Regions from separate parts of the Streptomyces sp. NPDC048290 genome, predicted to be linked through region 1. Evidence: riboswitches for the same ligand, from Rfam matches in the RefSeq annotation. Region 1 holds a riboswitch; the other holds the start of a gene.
What was found. Region 1 has a riboswitch for thiamine pyrophosphate ahead of AB0D49_RS19570 (thiamine ABC transporter substrate-binding protein). Riboswitches for the same ligand answer to the same signal wherever they lie in the genome.
Positions count from the first base shown of each region.

Region 2: another riboswitch for thiamine pyrophosphate. It lies ahead of thiC (phosphomethylpyrimidine synthase ThiC); the one in region 1 lies ahead of AB0D49_RS19570 (thiamine ABC transporter substrate-binding protein).

Region 1 is NZ_JBEZLM010000010.1:210,601-217,687, forward strand. Features, by position in the region: gene pyrH (UMP kinase) at 1-643, shown strand, start outside; gene frr (ribosome recycling factor) at 793-1,350, shown strand; gene AB0D49_RS19555 (phosphatidate cytidylyltransferase) at 1,350-2,498, shown strand; gene AB0D49_RS19560 (hypothetical protein) at 2,615-3,313, shown strand; gene rlmN (23S rRNA (adenine(2503)-C(2))-methyltransferase RlmN) at 3,392-4,498, shown strand; TPP riboswitch at 4,612-4,730, shown strand; gene AB0D49_RS19570 (thiamine ABC transporter substrate-binding protein) at 4,825-5,910, shown strand; gene AB0D49_RS19575 (iron ABC transporter permease) at 5,886-7,087, shown strand, end outside.
Region 2 is NZ_JBEZLM010000004.1:117,082-124,168, forward strand. Features, by position in the region: gene AB0D49_RS07675 (VWA domain-containing protein) at 1-985, opposite strand, end outside; gene thiC (phosphomethylpyrimidine synthase ThiC) at 1,282-3,099, opposite strand; TPP riboswitch at 3,092-3,281, opposite strand; gene AB0D49_RS07685 (YibE/F family protein) at 3,809-5,557, shown strand; gene AB0D49_RS07690 (SsgA family sporulation/cell division regulator) at 5,883-6,329, opposite strand; gene AB0D49_RS07695 (IclR family transcriptional regulator C-terminal domain-containing protein) at 6,429-7,087, opposite strand, start outside.

The DNA of each region.
Region 1 (7,087 bases):
GCACGCCATCGCCCGTGAGATCGCCGCCGTCGTCCGCGACGGCGCCCAGATCGCCGTCGTCATCGGCGGCGGGAACTTCTTCCGCGGCGCCGAACTCCAGCAGCGCGGCATGGACCGCGCCCGGTCCGACTACATGGGCATGCTCGGCACCGTGATGAACTGCCTCGCCCTCCAGGACTTCCTGGAGAAGGAGGGCATCCAGTCCCGGGTGCAGACCGCCATCACCATGGGGCAGGTCGCCGAGCCCTACATCCCGCTGCGAGCCGTGCGCCATCTGGAGAAGGGCCGGGTCGTGATCTTCGGCGCCGGTATGGGCATGCCGTACTTCTCCACCGACACCACCGCCGCCCAGCGCGCCCTGGAGATCGACGCCGAGGCGCTGCTCATGGGCAAGAACGGGGTGGACGGGGTCTACGACTCCGATCCGAAGACCAACCCGGACGCGGTGAAGTTCGACGCGCTCGGCTACGGCGAGGTCATCACCCGCGACCTCAAGGTCGCCGACGCCACCGCCGTCACCCTGTGCCGCGACAACAAGCTGCCGATCCTGGTCTTCGAACTGCTGACGGAGGGCAATATCGCGCGCGCCGTCAAGGGTGAGAAGATCGGCACGCTGGTGGGCGACGAGGACAGCCGGGCCTGACCGGGGGACGCCCCCGACCGCGTACGGCCCCCGACCGGAGGATGGACAATGACCGGACGGTCGGGAACCGTGCAGGAACAAGACGCGACGCAGCCGGCCGCCCACTCGCGGACGCGGCCGGGCCGACTCACAACACGCAGGAGCAAGTGGTGATCGAAGAGACCCTCCTCGAAGCCGAGGAGAAGATGGAGAAGGCCGTCGTGGTCGCCAAGGAGGACTTCGCCGCGATCCGCACCGGCCGAGCGCACCCCGCGATGTTCAACAAGATCGTCGCGGACTACTACGGGGCGCCGACCCCGATCAACCAGCTGGCCTCCTTCTCCGTCCCGGAGCCGCGGATGGCCGTCGTCACCCCGTTCGACAAGACCGCCCTGCGCAATATCGAGCAGGCGATCCGCGACTCGGACCTGGGCGTCAACCCCAGCAACGACGGCAACATCATCCGGGTGGTGTTCCCCGAGCTGACCGAGGAGCGCCGCCGCGACTACATCAAGGTCGCCAAGGCCAAGGCCGAGGACGCCAAGGTCTCCATCCGCGCGGTGCGTCGCAAGGCCAAGGACGCCATCGACAAGCTGATCAAGGACGGCGAGGTCGGCGAGGACGAGGGCCGCCGCGCGGAGAAGGAACTCGACGACACCACCGCCAAGTACGTCGCCCAGGTGGACGAGCTTCTCAAGCACAAGGAAGCGGAGCTGCTCGAAGTCTGATGAACGACTCTTCCTGGGGTGCGCCGACCGGGACCGGACACACCGGGTACTGGGGGCCCACCGAGCACGGATCTGTCCAGGGGGCTGCCCCGGCGGGTCCCGCGTACGATGCGCAGCAGGCGCAGCACACTCGCCCCATGCCCATCGTGCCCGACCTGCCCGCGTACGGCGGTGACCAGGATGAGGACCGGGGGACCGCTCGTCTGGGCGGCCCCCTGTTCCGTGACCAGACGTTCCGCGACGAGACCCCGTCGGCGCAGCCCCGTGCGGCGGTGCCGCAGAATCCGGAGCCCATGCCCGACGCCCCGCAGCCGGCGCCCGCACCGCAGAAGAAGAGCGCGGGCCGGGACCTGGGTGCGGCCATAGGGGTCGGGATCGGGCTCGGCGCGGTCATCCTCGCCTCGCTGTTCTTCGTCAAGGCCGTGTTCATCGGGGTGATAGCGGTCGCCGTGGTGGTCGGGCTGTGGGAGCTGACCCGGCGCCTGGACGAGCGCAAGGGCATCAAGGCGCCCCTGGTGCCGCTCGCGGTCGGCGGCGCCGCGATGGTCGTCGCCGGGTATGTCCGGGGCGCCGAGGGCGCCTGGGTGGCCATGGCGCTGACCGCGCTGGCGGTACTGGTCTGGCGGATGACCGAACCGCCGGAGGGCTATCTCAAGGACGTCACCGCGGGCGTCTTCGCCGCGTTCTACGTGCCGTTCCTGGCCACCTTCGTGGCGATGATGCTGACCGCCGACGACGGCCCGCAGCGCGTCCTGACGTTCCTGCTGCTCACCGTCGTCAGCGACACCGGGGCGTACGCGATCGGCTGGCGGTTCGGCAAGCACAAGCTCGCCCCGCGCATCAGCCCCGGCAAGACCCGCGAGGGCCTGCTCGGGGCGGTCGCCTTCGCGATGGTGGCGGGCGCGCTGTGCATGGAGCTGCTGATCCATGACGGCACCTGGTGGCAGGGTCTGCTGCTGGGGCTCGCGGTGGCGGGCAGCGCCACACTGGGCGACCTCGGCGAGTCCATGATCAAGCGGGACCTCGGGATCAAGGACATGGGCACGCTGCTGCCGGGGCACGGCGGGATCATGGACCGGCTGGACTCCCTGCTGCCGACGGCTCCCGTGGTGTGGCTGCTGATGGTGGTCTTCGTCGGCTCCGGCTGACCGCGCGGTCCGTGCCGGGCCGCTGAGTGAACGTTTGCTCCACCCCTGCCGGTCCTCCCTATGATCGCCGCGACACGACGCGGCGGCGTCGGGGGAACCGGGAGGGGTGGAGCCGTATGTGGGCCAGACGGCGGGCCGCACGGCAGGAGCGGCTGGACCGGGTGGCGGCCGAGGCCATCGCCGAGTTCGAGGCCCGGGTCAGCTCCATGCTGGCCACTGCGGACGAGTCCCATCAGGCGCTGCTGGAGCTGCGGGAACTGCTCGCCAGGGAACTGGCCGACATCAACGGACTGCTCGCGCCCGGCGGGGGGATGCCGGTCGAGATGGTGCGCGCCCAACTGGAGCCCGGGGACGACGCCCTCGCCCAGATGGACCGGATATCCGCCGAGTTCACCGCCGTCCGGGTCCAGGTGATCGGCAAGGGGGCCGCCGACCGCGAGACGCTCGTGCCCCTGCTGGAGGACCTGGGCGGCTTCGTGGAGGGCATGGGCGAGCTGGCGGACAACGTGTTCGGTGCCGCCGAGGCCACGACCGAGCTGCGGGTGAACCTCCAGGACGCCCGCAAGGACCTCGCCCCGCTGCGGGCCCGCCTCCAGCCCGCCCTGCGCGCCGCCGAGGACGAACTGGCCGCGACCCGCGGCGCCCCCGGCTGGCATGTCCGGCAGGTCGCCCTCGCCACCCTCGGCGACCGGCTGGCGGCACTGGAGGAGGGCCGGGTGTGGCCCACCCCCGAGAAGACCACCGTCGACCTCTACCAGGAACTCGAACACGAGCTGGCCACCCTGCGCGACGAGATCGCCCAGACACCGTCCTGACCTGCACGGATGCCGCCCGGTCGGAGTTATCCACAGGCCGCCGGGGGCGGTCTCGGAGTCTGCGACACTGGTAGGGCCATGCCTAAGCCCGGAGAACTCACCTTTGTCGCGCCGCGCGGAGCCAAGAAGCCGCCGCGGCATCTCGCCGATCTCTCGCCCGCGGAGCGCAAGGAGGCGGTCGCGGAGATCGGGGAGAAGCCCTTCCGCGCCAAACAGCTCTCGCAGCACTACTTCGCGCGGTACGCGCACGAGCCCGAGCAGTGGACGGACATCCCGGCCGGGTCCCGTGACCGGCTGCGGGAGGCGCTGCTGCCGGAGCTGATGACCGTCGTCCGGCATCTGTCGACGGATGAGGGGACCACCCGCAAGACGCTGTGGCGGCTGTTCGACGGGACGCTCGTCGAGTCGGTGCTCATGCGGTACCCGGACCGGGTCACCATGTGCATCAGCTCGCAGGCCGGATGCGGGATGAACTGCCCGTTCTGCGCCACCGGACAGGCCGGGCTCGACCGGAACTTGTCGACCGCAGAGATCGTGCACCAGATCGTGGACGGGATGCGGGCGCTGCGCGACGGGGACGTGCCGGGCGGGCCCGCGCGGCTGTCCAACATCGTGTTCATGGGCATGGGCGAGCCGCTCGCCAACTACAAGCGGGTCGTCGGCGCCATCCGCGCGCTGACCGACCCGGCACCCGACGGAGTGGGGCTCTCCCAGCGCGGGATCACGGTGTCGACGGTGGGGCTGGTGCCCGCCATCCACCGGTTCGCCGACGAGGGCTTCAAGTGCCGTCTCGCCATCTCGCTGCACGCCCCCGACGACGAGCTGCGCGACACGCTGGTGCCGGTCAACACCCGGTGGAAGGTGCGTGAGGTGCTGGACGCCGGGTTCGGGTACGCGGAGCGGTCCGGGCGGCGGCTGTCCATCGAGTACGCGCTGATCCGGGACATCAACGACCAGGCGTGGCGCGGCGACCGGCTCGGGCGGCTGCTCAAGGGGCGGCCGGTGCATGTGAACCTGATCCCGCTGAACCCGACGCCCGGGTCGAAGTGGACCGCGTCCCGGCCCGAGGACGAGAAGGCGTTCGTGGAGGCCATCGCCGCGCACGGGGTGCCGGTGACGGTCCGGGACACCCGGGGCCAGGAGATCGACGGGGCGTGCGGCCAGCTCGCGGCGACCGAGCGGTAGAGCGGACGGCGGGCCGGACAGCAGGCGGTAGTCTGACGCCGTACGTTCGTATATTCGTGCGTTCGCCGTATCCGTGTACGCCTACACGGTCGGCATAACTTCATACTCATCTTCATATCCGGCAGGGGAGCGCCACAGCGCTGAGAGTGCGGCAGCCGACGACACGGTGGGCCGCAGACCCTCTGAACCTCGCCCAGGTCATTCTGGGTAGGGAGATCGGTCGTCACTCATGCTGTTGCGCCCTGCCCGGGAACCGTTCGGCGGTCCCGGGCAGGGCCGCGTCTCTTCCTGGTCACCCAGGAGGACATTCAGTGGGCACCACCACAGTGCGCAGTATCCAGAAGATCGCCGTCGTGGGCGTCGGGCTCGGGCTCGTCACGCTGTCCGCGTGCGGCTCGTCCGGCTCCGGGGCGGGGAGCGGCTCGGGGGACTCCAAGACGGTCACCCTGGTCAGCCATGACTCGTGGGCCGTCTCCAAGGACGTCCTCGCCGACTTCCAGAAGCAGTCCGGGTACACCGTCAAGGTGCTGGAGGACGGGGACGCCGGGACGGCCGTCAACAAGGCGATCCTCACCAAGGACAACCCGCAGGGCGATGTCTTCTTCGGCGTCGACAACACCCTGCTCTCCCGCGCCCTGGACAACGGGCTGTTCCAGCCGTACGAGCCCCGGGGCGCCGACACCATCGCGCCCGCCTACCGGGCCGACGGCGCCGGGAACCGGGTCACGCCCATCGACACCGGCGACATCTGCGTCAACTACGACAAGGCGTACTTCGCCGAGCGCGATCTCGCGCCGCCCCGCACCTTCGACGATCTGATCAAGCCGCAGTACAAGGATCTGCTGGTCGCCGAGAACGCCTCCACGTCGTCCCCCGGTCTCGGTTTCCTGCTCGGCACCGCCGCGCGGTACGGCGACGACGGCTGGACCGGCTACTGGGAGAAGCTCAAGGCCAATGGTGTCAAGGTGGTCGACAGCTGGGAGACCGCCTACAACGAGGAGTTCTCCGGGTCGGCCGGCGGCAAGGAGGCCGGGGGCGACCGGCCGCTGGTGGTGTCGTACGCGTCCTCGCCGCCCGTCGAGGTCGTCTACGCCGATCCGCAGCCGAAGGACGCGCCCACCGGGGTCGCCGACGGCACCTGCTTCCGGCAGATCGAGTACGCCGGGCTGCTCAGCGACGCGAAGAACGCCGAGGGCGGCAAGGCGCTGCTGGACTTCATGATCGGCACCGAGTTCCAGCAGGACATGCCGCTGAACATGTTCGTGTACCCGGTGGTCGAGGGCGCCGAGGTGCCCGAGGTGTTCCGCCAGTACGGGCCGCGGGCCGAGCAGCCCGAGACCATGGACGCGGCGAAGATCGCCGAGCACCGGGACGACTGGGTCAAGGCATGGACCTCGCTCGTACTGAAGTAGCCCGTCCCGCGCGGCGGGTCCGGGGGAGCGCGGTGCGGCTGGGGCTGCTGGTCCTGCCCGCCGCGTTCTTCGGCGTGTTCTTCGCCTATCCCGTCGCCGCGATCCTGACCCGTGGGCTGAAGGGGGACGGCGGCTGGCAGGTGGGGCGGCTGGGGGAGGTGCTCGCGGACCCCGGTATCCGGCAGGTGCTGTGGTTCACCACCTGGCAGGCGCTCGCCTCCACCGCGCTGACCCTGCTGATCGCGCTGCCCGGCGCCTATGTCTTCGCCCGTCTCGACTTCCCCGGCAAGCAACTGCTGCGGGCCGTGGTGACGGTCCCGTTCGTGCTGCCGACGGTCGTGGTCGGTACGGCGTTCCTCGCGCTGCTCGGCCGGGGCGGGCTGCTGGACGCCTGGTGGGGCGTACGGCTGGACACCACCGTGTGGGCGATCCTGCTCGCGCATGTCTTCTTCAACTACGCGGTCGTCGTACGGACCGTGGGCGGGCTGTGGGCGCAGCTCGACCCACGGCAGGAGGAGGCGGCGCGGATGCTCGGCGCGTCGCCGTTCGCGGCCTGGCGGAGGGTGACCCTGCCCGCGCTCGGTCCGGCGGTGGCCGCCGCCGCGCTGATGGTCTTCCTGTTCACCTTCACCTCCTTCGGTGTGGTGCAGATCCTCGGCGGGCCGACCTTCGCCACCCTTGAGGTGGAGATCTACCGGCAGACCTCGCAGATCTTCGATCTGCCGGCCGCCGCCGTGCTGACGATCGTGCAGTTCCTCGCCGTGGGCGCGATCCTCGCCGTGCACGCCTGGACGGTCCGGCGGCGGGAGAGCGCGCTCCGGCTGGTCGACCCGGCCGGGACCGCCCGGCGTCCGCGCGGGGCGGGGCAGTGGGCGCTGCTCGCCGGGGTGCTGGCCACCGTCGCCGTACTGATCCTGCTGCCGCTCGGGGTACTCGTACGGCGCTCGCTCGGGGGCGCCGGGTTCTCCTACTACCGGGCGCTGGCCTCGGAGGAGTCCGGGGTGTTCCTGGTCCCGCCGATCCATGCGATCGGCAACTCGCTGGCCTACGCCGTCGTCGCCACCGCCATCGCGCTGCTGGTCGGCGGGCTCGCCGCGGCGGCGCTGGCGCGGCGGGACGCCGGGCGGTTCGTACGCGGGTTCGACGCGCTGCTGATGCTGCCGCTCGGGGTGTCCGC
Region 2 (7,087 bases), on a different contig from region 1:
ACAGAGCGGACATCGATCCCGAGGCATCGAGCACGAGCACGACCCGGGCGACGACACCTTCCGCGCCGTGCTTGCGCAGACTGACCGCCACCTGCTCCTTGCGCAGCGACAGCCGTTTACGCATATCGACGGGGAGCTGCTCCTCGCCCTTGACCAGACGGGGTCCGCCGGACTGGGGCGCGCCGGGTGCCGCCGGGGGTATCGGGGGCGTGGGCGGGTACGGCATGGACGGCACGGTCGGTGCCGGTGTCGGTGTCGGCGGGGTCTGGGCGGGCCGGGTCTGGTCGGGCCAGGTCGAGGTGGGCGGGGTCGGGGCGGGCCAGGCCGGTGTGGACGGAGTGGGCCCACTGGGCGGGAGCGCGGGAGCAGGAGCCGTAAGTGGAGGCTGCGGCGGCCCTCCTGCCGGATTCCCTCCCATGTTTCCTCCCGTGTTTCCTGCCTGGTCCTCTGCCTCCTCATCGACGGTGATACCGAAGTCCGTCGCCAGCCCGGCGAGCCCGGAGGCATATCCCTGCCCCACGGCACGGAACTTCCACGCCCCTTGCCTCCGGTACAACTCACCTCCGATGAACGCGGTCTCGGTCGTCGCCGCCATGTCGAACCGGGCCAGCTCCGCCGAGGTACCGGCGTCCAGCAGCCGCAGCGTCAACCCTGGCACCTGCCCGAATGTGCCACCGTCGGCCGAGGCGCACAGCACCACCCGCTCGACGGCGGGCTCCAGCGCACCGAGACGCACCCCGACCGTGTCCGTCATGCCACCCCCCGACGGCCGCTTGCCGTGATGGACGACGGCTCCGGAGGCGTGCTGCGGCTGGTTGTAGAACACGAAGTCGGCGTCGTCCCTGACCCGGCCCACCGCCGTGAGCAGCAGCGCGGAGGCGTCCACATCGGGCACGCCGGGCCCCGCGGACCAGCACAGCTCGACCCTCACCTCGGCGGAGGAGACCGGAAGGTTGGCACCCTTGCTCAGCGAACTCGATGTCATTCCCCCAGTCTGCCGACCGCCCCGCCCCCCGACGCCCCTCGGGCCGGTACGGGAGGTACCTCTTTCCTGTCGTCGACGATGTTGGCGCCTCCTTGGTCAAGCTGCTGAAGACCCCCGATGGCGAGGCGATGCCCTGCGCGGAGCCTCGTTCTCGGGGTGATCCGTGCTGTTCGGTGCGTTCGCCGGATGCTGGAACCGCCCCAGAGCCATGCGCCCGCTGGGGAAGGCACAGCGCACCCCGCCCCGAGCAGGACACCCGGCGCTGCCCCCTCCCAGAGGCAGCGCCCTGAGTCGGGTCAGTCCGCGAGCGGCAGGTACACCCGGTTGCCGCTCGCCGCGAACTCCTTGGACTTCTGGAGCATCCCCTCCGCGATCTCCTCCGCCGAAGCCCCCTCGGCCACCGCGCCACCGAACTGCTCGTTGATGCTCTGGCTGATCTTCATGGAGCAGAACTTCGGGCCGCACATGGAGCAGAAGTGGGCCGTCTTGGCGGGCTCCGCCGGGAGGGTCTCGTCGTGGAACTCACGGGCCGTGTCCGGGTCGAGGGCCAGATTGAACTGGTCCTCCCAGCGGAACTCGAAGCGCGCGTCGGACAGCGCGTCGTCCCAGTCCTGCGCCCCGGGGTGACCCTTGGCGAGGTCGGCGGCATGGGCGGCGATCTTGTAGGTGATGACGCCGGTCTTGACGTCGTCACGGTTGGGCAGGCCCAGGTGTTCCTTGGGGGTGACGTAGCAGAGCATCGCCGTACCCCACCAGGCGATCATCGCGGCACCGATGCCCGAGGTGATGTGGTCGTACGCCGGGGCGATGTCGGTCGTCAGCGGGCCGAGCGTATAGAACGGAGCTTCATCGCAGATCTCCTGCTGAAGGTCGATGTTCTCCTTGATCTTGTGCATCGGGACATGCCCCGGGCCTTCGATCATGGTCTGTACGTTGAAACGCTTGGCGATCTGGTTGAGTTCCCCGAGCGTGCGCAACTCCGCGAACTGTGCCTCGTCGTTGGCGTCCGCGATGGAGCCCGGCCGCAGACCGTCTCCCAGCGAGTAGGTGATGTCATACGCGGCGAGGATCTCGCAGAGTTCCTCGAAGTTCTCGTAGAGGAACGATTCTGTGTGGTGCGCCAGACACCAGGCGGCCATGATCGAGCCGCCGCGCGAGACGATCCCGGTCTTGCGGCGGGCGGTGAGCGGGACGAACGGCAGCCGGACACCCGCGTGGACGGTCATGTAGTCCACGCCCTGCTCGGCCTGTTCGATCACCGTGTCCTTGTAGATCTCCCAGGTCAGTTCCTCCGCTCGGCCGTCGACCTTCTCCAGCGCCTGGTAGAGCGGGACGGTGCCGATCGGGACGGGGGAGTTGCGCAGCACCCATTCACGGGTGGTGTGGATATTGCGGCCGGTGGACAGGTCCATGACCGTGTCGGCGCCCCAACGGGTCGCCCAGGTCATCTTCTCCACCTCCTCCTCGATGGAGGACGTCACCGCCGAGTTCCCGATGTTGGCGTTGACCTTCACCAGGAACCGCTTGCCGATGATCATCGGCTCGATCTCGGGATGGTTGACGTTGGCGGGCAACACGGCCCGGCCCGCGGCGATCTCCGCGCGGACGACCTCCGGCGCCACGTTCTCCCGGATCGCCACGAACTCCATCTCGGGGGTGATCTCGCCGCGCCGGGCGTAGGCGAGCTGGGTCACCGCGCCGCCGTCCCGGCTGCGGCGCGGCTGGCGGGGACGGCCGGGGAAGACCGCGTCGAGGTTGCGCAGTCCACCGCGCGGCGAGGTGTGCTTGACACCGTCGTCCTCGGGACGGACGGGACGGCCCGCGTACTCCTCGGTGTCGCCGCGGGCGATGATCCAGTTCTCCCGGAGCGGGGCGAGCCCCCTGCGGACATCGGTCTCGGCGAGCGGATCGGTGTACGGGCCGGACGTGTCGTACAGCGTGACCGAGCGGCCGTTGGTGAGGTGCACCTGGCGGACCGGCACCCGCAGGTCGGGGCGGCTGCCCTCGACATACGCCTTGTGCCAGCCGATGGACTTCCTGGCCTCCGCGCCGGACACCCCGTCGGTGCCGGGGGTCTGGGTGGAGGCAGGCGTGCCTGTGTCCTTGATGGTCATGAGACCTACTCCCTACGCCGGCATTACCCGGTAACAGGTTCAGCGGTCGACGCAGCGATGTCCGTCCGTCGGTGTTCCATGGGATTCATCACTCGTGATGGCTGATGTTCCACGTGAAACATCGCGAAGACGAAGGTCAGCGCCCTCTCAGCCCGGTGCTCCGAGCTCCCGCGTGTACAAAGGTGACTCCACGCTAGCGTCAATTCGGGCGCGGTGAACAGAGGGCCCCTGCCGTTCTTGCGATGATCGGTCGGTGACCACACCGCAGGAGCCGCCGTTTCCTCCGCCCGGATCGCCGCATGGCCCTTCGCCGGGTTCGCCTTCCGGTTCGCCGGACGGTTCTTCTTTTGGTTCGAGTGCCGGGTCGGATGCCGGTCTGGGTGTCGGGTCGGGGCCGGGTGCTGGTTTGGGTGCCGGGTCGGGGCCGGGGCTTGGTTCTGGGTCCGGGCAGGGGCCGGGGTCTGGGCGTGGGTCTGGTTCCGGGCCGGACTATGAGACCGGTTCCGTGCGTCGGCTCGGGGCGCGGTCCGGGCCGGGGGAGCCTGGCGGTGTGCCCGGTGGGCCCGGGGGCCAGGGGCGGCCTCCTGGGGGGCAGGTGCCTCGGCCGGGTGGGCAAGTGCCTTCGTCCGGGGGGCAGGTGGCTCAGCCTGGGGGGCGGATGACGGGGCCCGGGGGGCAGGTGCCCGGTCCGGGGCGACAAGGGTCCGGTATGGGGCGGGAAGGGGTCGGTCGGGGGCCGCAGGGGTACGGTCCCGGGCCGCAGGGGGTCGGTCCCGGCGGTCAAGGGTCCGGCTTCGGCGGCTCGGCCCGGCCACAGGACTTCGACGGCTCCTACGGGCAGGGCTTCGGGCCGGGGCACGCACAGGGGTCCTACGGGCCGAACCCAGGCGCCGGACATGGCACCGGGAACGGGCCCGGTGGCGACCACGGTCACCACGCCGAGGACTACGGCTACGGCGGCGACGGCCGGGGCGACGGACATGGGCACGGCCACGGTGACGGATCAGGTCACGGCGGCGGACATGGCCATGGTGACGGGTCCGGCGGTGGATCGGACGGCGGATCAGGCGGTGGGCACGGTCACTCCCACAGCCACAGCCACGGCCCGGCCAGCCCCGTCTCCGCTCATCTGCGGAAGATCATCGCCGCCATCCTCGTACCCTTCGGCGCGGCCGTGCTGGTCGGGCTCGCGGTGCTGTGGCCCGGTGGGGCACCGGCGCACGAGCGGACCGGGGTCGGCTTCGACCGGCAGACCCAGCAGGCCACGGTCACCCGGGTCGAACAGGTCGACTGCGCCTCCGTGAACGCCTCCGGAGGCACACCCACCGGCGACACCTCCACCGCCGAGGGGTCCTCCGCCGTGCAGCAGGCGAACGGCACCTGCAAGCGGGCGACGATCCGGGTCGACACGGGCGACGACAAGGGCCGTACGTTCACCGAGATCGTGCAGCCCGACCAGTCCCGTCAGCTGGAGCAGGACCAGAAGGTCGTGGTCGCGTACGAGCCGTCCGCGCCGCAGGATCTCCAGTACTCGGTGGCCGACGTCAACCGACGGGTCCCGATGGCGCTGCTCGCCGGGATCTTCGCGCTGGCCGTGGTGGTGGTCGGACGGCTGCGCGGGGTGATGGCGCTGGTCGCGCTCACCATCAGCTTCCTGATCCTCAACTTCTTCATCCTGCCCGCCATCCTTCAGGGCTCGAATCCGCTGGTCGTCGCCGTGGTCGGGGCCAGCGCGATCATGCTGGTCGCGCTCTATCTGTGCCATGGGCTGTCCGCGAGAACCTCGGTCGCGGTGCTCGGCACGCTGATCTCGCTGCTGCTGATCGGGGTGCTCGGCTCACTGTTCATCGACTGGGCCGCGCTCACCGGCAACACCGACGACAACACCGGGCTGATCCACGGGCTCTATCCCACGATCGACATGAGCGGTCTGCTGCTGGCCGGCATCATCATCGGTTCGCTCGGTGTGCTCGACGATGTGACGGTCACCCAGACCTCGGCGGTCTGGGAGCTCCACGAGGCCAACCCCACGATGGGTTGGCGGGGGCTGTACCGGGCCGGTATCCGGATCGGCCGCGACCACATCGCCTCCGTCGTCAACACCCTCGTCCTCGCCTACGCGGGCGCCGCGCTCCCTCTGCTGCTGCTCTTCTCGATCGCGCAGAGCAGTGTGGGAACCGTCGCCAACAGTGAGCTGGTCGCCGAGGAGATCGTCCGCACCCTGGTCGGCTCGATCGGCCTGGTCGCCTCGGTGCCGGTGACCACGGCGCTCGCCGCCCTCGTCGTCTCGGCCGACCGCCCGGCGACGGGGTCGCTGCCGGTGGGCCGGACAGTGCCCGCACCGCCGAGGGGTCCGGCCGGTGTGCCGAGTACGGCCGGGGAGGGTGCCGCGTCCGGTTCCGTCCGCTCATCCGCCGTAATCGGCCGGGGCGGACGGGGGCGACGGCGCAAGCGGTAGGGCGGGGACGGAAGCGCCTCGATGCCGACTGTCCCCTGACGGCAGCCCCCTGACGGCAGTCCCCTGACGGCAGCTCCCTGTCCGCAGTCCCCCGTCGGCAGTCCCCTGTCGGCAGTCCCCTGTCGGCAGTCCCCTGTCGACTGACCGTTGCCCGCTGACTGCTGCCGGGCTGCCCGCTGCCCGCCGCCCGCCGCCCGCCGCCCGCGCTCCCCGCGGAGAACCGTTCCTGCCCACCCCCCGAACCCCGTCTCACCCCGCCCCGGCTCCGCCCGATCCAGCACCCGGCGGCTGAGGAAGCGTTCCGGCGCCCCGGTCGCCGTACGGCTCAGCCCGTGCTCTGTTCTTCCGCCAGGATGCGGTCGAGGGCCTGGTCGAGATGGGCGTCGAAGTCGGCGAGCGCGCCCTCCTGGCCGAGCGGGACCAGCTTGTCGGTGCGGTCCAGGAAGGCCACCAGCGGTGCCGCCGAGGAGCGGAACAGGGCCTGGTCGCTGCCGACCTGAAGGCGGATCAGGGTCTCACCGAGGGTGTCCGCCTCGGCCGGGGCCACATGCACATCGCCCTCACCGCACGGCCCGGCCATCCCGTCGACCAGCAGCTCACGGCCGAAGGCCCAGGTCACGGGGGCGTCCCCGGGCAGGTGGAAGGTCAGCCGCACGGCATAGGGATCGTTGGCCGCGTAGCGCAGCTCCACCGGGATACGGAAGGACAGTTCCTCGGAGACGAGAAAGCTCATCATGACCTCTGCCTGAACGGTCTGTGCGGACTCGCGCATCGTCTACCTCGTCCTGTACCGGTGTACTGGCCGGGAATGGACCCCGACATTTCTTGGCATCTTGCTGAACGTACACAGCAGATCACAAGGAGTGAGTTTTCAGATACTGATAGAGATGGCCAGTGACCCGAGCAGGCGACCGATCTCCCCCTGGAGTTGACGTGTGGCGGGCAGCAGACGGTCTGCCTGGCGTGCGGGCAGGGAGATCGCGATGGTCGCCGCCGTGGCGCCCACGGTGATCGGGATCGCGGCGCACGCCACCCCCAGCGCGTATTCCTGCCGCTCCACCACCGGTTCCATGCGTCGCGTCCGTTCCAGGCGGCGCAGTAGGGCTCCGTCGTCACGCACGGTGTAGGGAGTGATCGTGCGGACCGGATAGCGGGCGAGGTGGTCGCGCCGGGCGTCCTCGTCGAGTTGGGAGAGCAGACACTTGCCGACCGCGTGGGCGTGACCGGTCTCACGGAAGTCGGCCCACTCCTGCACCGCCGGGTTTCCGGGGGTGTCGGAGACACAGTTGATCTCGATCTCGCCTTCGCGATACACGGCGTAGTACACGGGGGCACCGACCGAATCCCGCCAATGTGCGAGGGCGTCGACGATGGTGCTGCGACGTTTCTGCTGGGCGGCGCTGCCGCTCAGCCGTTCCGCGGCCCCACCGAGGAAGAACAGGCCCCTGTCGCGGCGCAGATATCCCTCGTGCGCCAGGGTGCGCAGCAGGTGGTACGCCGTGGGCAGGGCGAGACCCGTCTCACGGGCCA